DNA from 2 places in the Hylemonella sp. GW821-FHT10B10 genome. Region 2 is predicted to be linked to the other one. Evidence: riboswitches for the same ligand, from Rfam matches in the RefSeq annotation. Region 2 holds a riboswitch; the other holds the start of a gene.
What was found. Region 2 has a riboswitch for S-adenosylhomocysteine ahead of ahcY (adenosylhomocysteinase). Riboswitches for the same ligand answer to the same signal wherever they lie in the genome.
Positions count from the first base shown of each region.

Region 1: another riboswitch for S-adenosylhomocysteine. It lies ahead of metH (methionine synthase); the one in region 2 lies ahead of ahcY (adenosylhomocysteinase).

Region 1 is NZ_JBWKNN010000003.1:89,597-94,015, reverse strand. It holds gene AC07NT_RS14005 (homocysteine S-methyltransferase family protein) at 1-16, shown strand, start outside; gene AC07NT_RS14000 (RNA methyltransferase) at 31-1,074, shown strand; gene AC07NT_RS13995 (hypothetical protein) at 1,224-1,832, shown strand; S-adenosyl-L-homocysteine riboswitch at 1,886-1,956, shown strand; gene metH (methionine synthase) at 1,980-4,419, shown strand, end outside.
Region 2 is NZ_JBWKNN010000001.1:98,024-102,442, reverse strand. It holds gene metF (methylenetetrahydrofolate reductase [NAD(P)H]) at 1-121, opposite strand, end outside; gene AC07NT_RS00465 (TlyA family RNA methyltransferase) at 135-890, opposite strand; gene ahcY (adenosylhomocysteinase) at 890-2,317, opposite strand; S-adenosyl-L-homocysteine riboswitch at 2,391-2,495, opposite strand; gene AC07NT_RS00455 (NAD(P)H-dependent flavin oxidoreductase) at 2,539-3,573, opposite strand; gene AC07NT_RS00450 (peptide chain release factor 3) at 3,753-4,419, shown strand, end outside.

The sequences.
Region 1 (4,419 bases), on a different contig from region 2:
CCGCGAGGCCGCTTAAGCGCAGCGGTTTGTATGCGCATTGAGGCACTGCGCCAACGGTTGAGGGCGCTTGGCGCGAATCCCCACCACGAACACCGTGTGCTGCGCCTGTGGTCACAGGCCTTGCCGCAGGACCATGGCAGCCGGCCGATAGCGAATTTTCTGCCGACCACGTTGCGAACGGCCCTGCCGGAGATCGAGCGCGAACTGGCAGGCTTGGTCTCGCTGGTTTCTGAACACCCCGGCGAAGACAGCTCGATCCGGCAGGTGTTGGCGCTGGCCGATGGTCAGCTGGTCGAGAGCGTGCTCCTGCCGCCGGGACGCATCCCGGCCCTGTGCGTTTCCACCCAGGTCGGCTGTGCCGTGGGTTGTGTGTTCTGCATGACAGGCACGGCGGGCCTGATCCGTCAGCTGGGCAGTGCCGAGATCGTGGCCCAGGTGGCGCAGGCGCGTACCCGTCGACTGGTCAAGCGCGTCGTCTTCATGGGTATGGGCGAGCCGGCGCACAACCTGGACAACGTGCTGGAGGCGATCGATCTGCTGGGCACGGCAGGCAATATCGGCCACAAGAACCTGGTCTTCTCTACAGTTGGCGATCCGCGGGTCTTTGAGGCCCTGCCCCTGGGGCGCGTGAAACCGGCACTGGCGCTCTCCTTGCATAGCACGCGGGCCGAGTTGCGCGCCCAGCTGTTGCCGCGCGCCCCGCGCATCTCGCCAGAGGAGCTGGTCGAAGCGGGCGAACGTTATGCGCGTGCCAGCGCTTATCCCATCCAGTACCAGTGGACGTTGCTCGACGGCATCAATGACAGCGCAGAGGAGGTCGAAGGGCTGGTGCGCCTGCTGCAGGGCAAGTACGCCATCCTTAACCTGATTCCCTACAACGCCGTTGAAGGCGTGCCTTATCGCCGACCTGATGCGGCGCGAGCAGTCGAATTGGCGCGGCAGCTGCATCAGCGCGGCATCCTGACCAAGCTGCGGCAGTCAGCGGGGCAGGACGTGAACGGTGGCTGCGGCCAGCTGCGCGCGCGTGCCCTACAGCCGCGACGCGTGATTCCTCTGCAAACGGCACCCGTCTGATCCGGGTCATAGATCACCTCACGGCAAAGGGTCGAGAGGTCGCACCGTTACAACAATCCGCTGGCTGAATGCTGTCGTTCGCTTGGAGGGACGGATGTCCCATGCAAGAATAAATTTCCAAGGACTTCATCAATACAAGGAGGAGATATATGAAGCAATGGTTCATCTGTTTCGTGATCGCAACGGCCGGTGCGACCGCCCAGGCCCAGGCTCCGGTTGTGCGCTTTCTTGCCAATGTAGGCTACAGCGCCGGTGGCGACACGCTGGCCTCTGGCAACTATGTCAGTGGCGCTTCCTACTCCATCAATGCCGGCAAGGGTGTGACCCTGGCCGTGGGCGCGGATTTCAGAGTGGCGGAAAAGGTTACCGTCCAGGCGACGGTGGGCCATCATCAGGACAGCACCAATGCGTCGAATGGCGAGATCGCTTTCAAGCGCGCGCCTGTCGAATTGCTGGGCTTCTACGAGATGAGCGAAAACTTCCGTTTGGGCGGGGGCTTGCGCAAGGCGCAGAACGCCGAGGTGACGGCTTCAGGTGCGGCTGCGGGCATCTCTGCGGCAGGGTCATATGAGAGCACCTTGGGCGCAGTGCTGGAGGGGCAGTATTTCTTCAACTCCCAGCGCTACAGCGCGGCGGAGCACAAGGCCCTGTGGGGCGTGGGCGTGCGCTTCGTCAACGAAAGCTTCAAGCAGACGAACAGCACCGCAGGATCCAAAAACGGCAGCCATCTGGCTATCAGCTTTCTTTTCTATTACTGACAGACGTTTTTTGAAAGGGGTGGCGCCCAGGGGCCGCCCCCTGTAAAATCGGTCCTTCCAAGGAGCGTTGCAGCAGCACCCCACGTGTTGTCAGGCTTGGAAGTCCCAACGACGCTCACCTGCATCAGATTTCCTCAGGTGAGCCGCATGTCCGAAATTTCCACCCCCCCCATGAAGCTGTCCGGCCTGGAGCCGGTGCACATTGGTGCCGACAGCCTTTTTGTCAACATCGGGGAGCGCACCAACGTCACCGGTTCCAAGGCCTTTGCGCGCATGATCCTCAACGGGCAGTTCGAGGAAGCCTTGGCCGTGGCGCGCCAGCAGGTGGAAAACGGCGCCCAGGTGATCGACATCAACATGGACGAGGCCATGCTGGACAGCCAGGCCGCCATGGTGCGTTTCCTGAACCTGATTGCCAGCGAACCCGACATTGCGCGGGTGCCCATCATGATCGACAGCTCCAAGTGGAGCGTGATCGAGGCCGGTCTGCGCTGCATCCAGGGCAAGGGCATCGTGAACTCCATCTCCATGAAGGAGGGCGTCGAGGAGTTCAAGCGCCAGGCGCGGCTCGTCAAGCGGTATGGTGCTGCCGCCGTAGTGATGGCCTTTGACGAGAAGGGCCAAGCTGACACTTACGCGCGCAAGACGGAGATCTGCGAGCGTGCCTACCGGATTCTGGTGGATGAAGTGGGCTTTCCGCCCGAGGACATCATCTTCGACCCCAATATCTTCGCCATCGCCACGGGCATTGAGGAACACAACAACTACGCTGTGGACTTCATCGAGGCTACACACTGGATCAAGCACCACCTGCCCGGCGCCAAAGTATCCGGCGGTGTTTCCAACGTGTCGTTCAGCTTCCGGGGTAACGATCCGGTGCGCGAAGCTATCCATACCGTATTCCTGTACCACGCCATCAAGGCCGGCATGGACATGGGCATCGTGAACGCTGGCATGGTGGGTGTCTACGACGACCTGGAGCCAGCCCTGCGTGAACGTGTGGAGGACGTGGTGCTGAACCGCCGGCCCGACGCTGGCGAACGCCTGGTCGAGATTGCCGAGACCGCGAAGGGTGCGGCCAAGGACGACAGCAAGAAGAATGAGTGGCGCAGTGGCACGGTGGCCCAGCGCCTGAGCCATGCCTTGGTACACGGCATTACCGACCACATCACCACGGACACCGAAGAGGCCTACCAGGCCATCCTGGCCAAGGGTGGGCGGCCGCTGCATGTGATTGAAGGGCCGCTGATGGACGGCATGAACATCGTGGGCGACCTTTTCGGCGCTGGCAAGATGTTCCTGCCCCAGGTGGTCAAGAGCGCGCGCGTGATGAAGCAGGCCGTGGCCCACCTGATTCCCTACATCGAAGAAGAAAAGCGCCAGCAGGAGGCCGCGGGTCAGGACGTGCGCGCCAAGGGCAAGATCGTGATCGCCACCGTCAAGGGCGACGTGCACGACATAGGCAAGAACATTGTCACCGTGGTCCTGCAGTGCAACAACTTCGAGGTCATCAACATGGGCGTCATGGTGCCTTGTCACGAGATCCTGGCCATGGCCAAGGTCGAGGGGGCGGACATCGTCGGCCTGTCCGGCCTGATCACGCCCAGCCTCGAAGAGATGCAGTACGTGGCGGCCGAGATGCAGAAGGACGATCACTTCCGCATCAGGAAGATCCCGCTGCTCATCGGCGGCGCCACCACCAGCCGCGTGCACACGGCCGTCAAGATCGCGCCGCATTACGAAGGCCCGGTGGTCTATGTGCCCGATGCTTCGCGCAGCGTGAGTGTGGCGCAAGGCCTGCTGTCCGAGCAGGCCGCGCAGTACATCGCCGATTTGAATACCGATTACGACAAGGTGCGTCTGCAGCACGCCAACAAGAAGCAGACACCTCTGTGGTCGCTGGACAAGGTGCGCGCCAACAAGACGCCGATCGCCTGGGAGGGTTATGCGCCGACGAAACCCAAGTTCATCGGGCGTCGCGTCTTCAAGAATTTTGATCTGGCTGAGTTGGCGAAATACATCGACTGGGGCCCCTTTTTCCAGACCTGGGATCTGGCCGGCCCCTTCCCTGCGATCCTCAAGGACGAGATCGTTGGCGCGGAGGCGCAACGCGTCTACTCAGATGGCAAACGCATGCTGCAACGCCTCATCGAGGGCCGCTGGCTCACGGCCAATGCGGTGCTGGGCCTGTATCCGGCCAATACCGTGAACGACGACGACATCGAGCTCTATACCGATGAGAGTCGCCACAACGTGGCCATGACTTGGTATGGCTTGCGCCAGCAGACCGAGAAGCAAGTGGTGGATGGCGTGATGCGGCCCAGCCGCTGCCTGGCCGATTTCGTGGCACCCAAGGGCGTGGCACCTGATTACGTGGGCGTGTTCGCTGTCACGGCCGGCATCGGCGTGGAGAAGAAGGAGAAGTACTTCATGGACGACCATGACGACTACTCCGCCATCATGCTCAAGGCCCTGGCCGACCGCCTGGCCGAGGCCTATGCCGAATGCCTGCACCACCGCGTGCGCACCGACCTCTGGGGCTACGCGCCCCGCGAAGTGCTGAGCAACGAGGACATGATCGCCGAGA
Region 2 (4,419 bases):
CCGAGCAGAACTCGGGCTTCAAGGCCTTGAACTGCTGGCGCACGGTGCGCAGCTTCTCCACGCCCTCGGGTGTCTTGGGTGGGAAAAATTCGATGCTCAGGGGCAGTTGTTGCGGGCTCATCGGGGCCTCTTCGTCATTTGATCGCGTGGATGAAAAATTCGTGGTTGCCGTCTCCCCCTTCGATGGGCGAGTCGAACCAGTCCTGCACCGCCAGATCCAGAGCGGAGCAGGCATCGCGCAGGCGCTGTTCAACGAAAGCATAGAGCGACGCGTCACGCACGATGCCCCCCTTGCCCACCTGGCCTGGCTGCAGCTCGAACTGCGGCTTGACCAGCACCAGCAGATGCCCGCCCCCCTTGAGCCAGGGCACCACAGCCGGCAACACCAGGGTCTGCGAGATGAAGGACAGGTCGCCCACCAGCAGGTCGAAACCACCTTCGAGCGCCTCACCTTCCAGGGCCTCGCTCACGGCCTGCACATCACGGGCATTGAGCTTCTCGATGCAGAGCACGCGCGGGTCGTCGCGCAGTTGCGGGTGCAATTGCGCCTGCCCCACGTCCAGCCCCACCACGCGCTCCGCGCCCGCCTGCAGGAGGCAATCGGTGAAACCGCCGGTGGACTGACCCACATCGAGGCAAGTCAGCCCCTGGACCGACAGGCCGATGTGCTTGAGCGCGGCCTCCAACTTGAGGCCACCGCGCGAGACATAACGGGCTTCGGCATCGTCCAGCAGGCGCAGTTCCGCACTGTCCGGCACCTCGTCACCGTTCTTGGCGACGCGCTTCCACACCTCACCTTGCAGCCACTCCACCCCACCCGCAATCAGGCGCTGGGCCTGGGAGCGGGTGCTGGCGAGTTGGCGCTGGACCAGCAGTTGGTCAACACGCATCAATAACGATACGTATCGGGCTTGTACGGGCCCTGCTTCGGCACACCGATATAGGCAGCCTGCTCGTCGGTCAACTCGGTCAGCATGGCACCCACCTTCTTCAGGTGCAGGCGTGCAACCTTCTCGTCCAGGTGCTTGGGCAGCACGTAGACCTTGCCGATGTCGTAGCTGTCCGGGTGCGAGAACAGCTCGATCTGCGCAATGGTCTGGTTCGCAAAGGAACTCGACATCACGAAGCTCGGGTGGCCGGTGCCGCAACCCAGGTTCACCAGGCGGCCCTTGGCCAGCATGATGATCTTCTTGCCGTCCGGGAAGATCACGTGATCGACCTGGGGCTTGATCTCTTCCCATTTGTACTTCTCGATCGAGGCGATGTCGATCTCGTTATCGAAGTGGCCGATATTGCAGACGATGGCCTGATCCTTCATGGCCTTCATGTGGTCGTGCGTGATGATGGACTTGTTGCCCGTGGTCGTCACGAAGATGTCGGCCTTGTCGGCGGCGTACTCCATGGTGACGACCTTGTAGCCTTCCATCGCGGCCTGCAGGGCGTTGATGGGGTCGATCTCGGTCACCCACACTTGGGCAGACAGGGCGCGCAGGGCCTGGGCCGAGCCCTTGCCCACGTCACCGTAGCCGGCGACCACGGCCACCTTGCCGGCGATCATCACGTCGGTCGCGCGCTTGATGCCGTCCACCAGCGATTCGCGGCAGCCGTAGAGGTTGTCGAACTTGCTCTTGGTCACCGAGTCGTTCACGTTGATGGCACGGAAAGGCAGCGTGCCCTTGGCAGCCATTTCCTTCAGGCGGTGCACGCCGGTCGTGGTCTCTTCGGTCACGCCGATGATCTGGCTGGCCTTGCGGGTGTACCAGGTCGGGTCCACGGCCAGCTTGGCCTTGATGGCGGCAAACAGGCAAGTCTCTTCTTCGCTGGTGGGCTTGCTGATGACAGACGGGTCCTTCTCGGCCTTTTGGCCCAGGATCATCAGCAGCGTGGCGTCACCGCCGTCGTCCAGGATCATGTTCGGGCCTTCGCCGGCGCTGCCCTTGGGGCCGAAGTCGAAGATGCGGTGGGTGAAGTCCCAGTACTCGGTCAGGGTCTCGCCCTTGTGCGCGAACACCGGTGTGCCCTGCTCGACCAGCGCGGCGGCGGCATGGTCCTGCGTGGAGAAGATGTTGCACGAGGCCCAACGCACGCTGGCGCCCAGGGCTTGCAGCGTTTCCACCAGCACGGCGGTCTGGATGGTCATGTGGATGCTGCCGGTGATGCGTGCACCCTTGAGCGGCTGGCTCTTGGTGAACTCTTCACGGATGGCCATCAGACCGGGCATCTCGGTTTCGGCGATCTTGATTTCCTTGCGGCCCCAGGCGGCAAGGGACAGGTCGCGCACGGCGTAATCGTGGGTAGGTTTGAGAACAGCACTCATGGTGGACTCCAATTCAAAGCTCGTTGAATACCACCGGATGCAGAGAGTGTGCAGACTCACCTCACAGCAAACCGGTGGGTGAGCGCAGTTGGAAAGCAGGGCCTTGAGCCCTGGGATCCGAGCCTAACCCGTCGGCCTGGTGAAACAGGCGGGACGAGCCGCAACGCTCCTCGGAAAGGCGTGATTATACGAAGCTTGCCGCCTTTGCGCAGGCTTTCCGATCAACGGCCGGCCAGTTCCTGCGTCAGCTGCGCGGCCGGCACGGCCCGGCAGCCACTGGTGTTTTGCCCAGCCCACAGGGGTGAAAAATCCCCGCTGCCGGCCGCCTCGGCTTTTGCACGCAACGGCGCAACGGCGGACGTGGCCAGAGGGAAAGCAGGCGCTCTCGGGTTCAAGGGCCCCTGCTCCCGCATCAGGCGGGTCAAGATGCCGCGTGCCGGGCGGCCCGTATAGAGATTGGTCAGGGCCGTGTGCCGCGCGGCCTCGCTTTGCAAGGCGGCACGGTGCACCAGGCTGGTTTTGGCCTCGGGGCACAGCAGGTAAGCCGTGCCCACCTGTGCCGCCACGGCACCCAGGGACAAGGCGGCCCGCACACCCGCCGCATCGGCGATGCCCCCAGCGGCAATCACTGGGACTTTCACGGCGCGCACGATCTGCGGCAGCAGCGCAAAGGTACCGACCTGGGTGCTGAGGTCATCGGACAGGAAGATGCCGCGGTGCCCGCCGGCCTCCAGCCCCTGCGCAATGATGATGTCCACCCCGTGCGCCTCCAGCCAGCGCGCTTCGTCCACCGTCGTGGCCGAGGACAGGATCTTCGCACCCCAGCTGCGCACCCGCGCCAGCAGAGCCTCGTCGGGTAGGCCGAAATGGAAGCTCACGACCGGCGGCTTGAACTCGGCCAGCAGATCGGCCGCCGCCGCGTCAAAAGGCAGGCGGCCGGGGCCGGCTGGAACCGTGGCCGGGTCGATGCTGAATTCGGCGTAATAAGGAGCCAGGGCCTGGCGCCAGTCCGCCTCGCGCTTCGCATCCGGTACCGGCGGGCGGTGACAGAAAAAATTGAGGTTGTAGGGTCGGGTGGTTTGCGCCCGGATTTTTTCGAGCTCGGCACGCAGTGGCTCCGGCGCCAGCATGGCGCAGGGCAGGGAACCCAGCCCCCCGGCGTTGGAAACGGCAATGGCCAGGGCGCTGTCCTGCACGCCCGCCATAGGGGCCTGGATCAGGGGCAGTTCGATACCCAGCAAGTCCTGCAACGTCATGCGAATCTCCTTCTTGCGGCAAGGGATGGCTCCATCGGCGACCCCGTGAGCACTGTAACGAATCGGCCGGGTAAAATTGCGGCCTTCGGCGCTGCCTGCCCCGCTGTACGCGGATCGGGTCGGTGCCACCCCCGATCCCGCGGCCTGCCCTTGCGGCCGCCCCCTCTTCTGGAACCGCTGTGTCCTACGCCCCCGAAACCCGGCGCCGCCGTACTTTTGCCATCATCTCGCACCCCGATGCGGGCAAGACCACGTTGACCGAAAAGCTGCTGCTGTTCTCGGGTGCGATCCAGATCGCCGGCTCGGTCAAGGCGCGCAAGGCCTCCCGCCATGCAACCTCCGACTGGATGGAGATCGAGAAACAGCGCGGCATCTCGGTGGCCAGCTCGGTGATGCAGATGCAGTACCGCGAGCACGTGATCAACCTGCTCGACACCCCCGGCCACAAGGACTTCTCGGAAGACACCTACCGTGTGCTGACGGCGGTCGACTCGGCCCTGATGGTGATCGACGCGGCCAACGGCGTGGAGGCGCAGACCCGCCGCCTGATCGAGGTCTGCCGCCAGCGCGACACCCCCATCATCACCTTCGTCAACAAGATGGACCGCGAGGTACGCGACCCGCTGGACATCCTGGACGAGGTGGAGCGCGAACTCGGCATGCCCTGTGTGCCCATGACCTGGCCGGTCGGCCAGGGCAAGAGCTTCGGCGGCATCATCAACCTGCGCACCCTGGCCATGACGGTGTTCGAGTCGGGTAGCGAACGCCGCCCGCAGGACTTCGACACCGTGCCCCTGAGCGACCGCGATAACCTTCTCAAACGCTTCGGCTCCGAGTTCGAGGCCG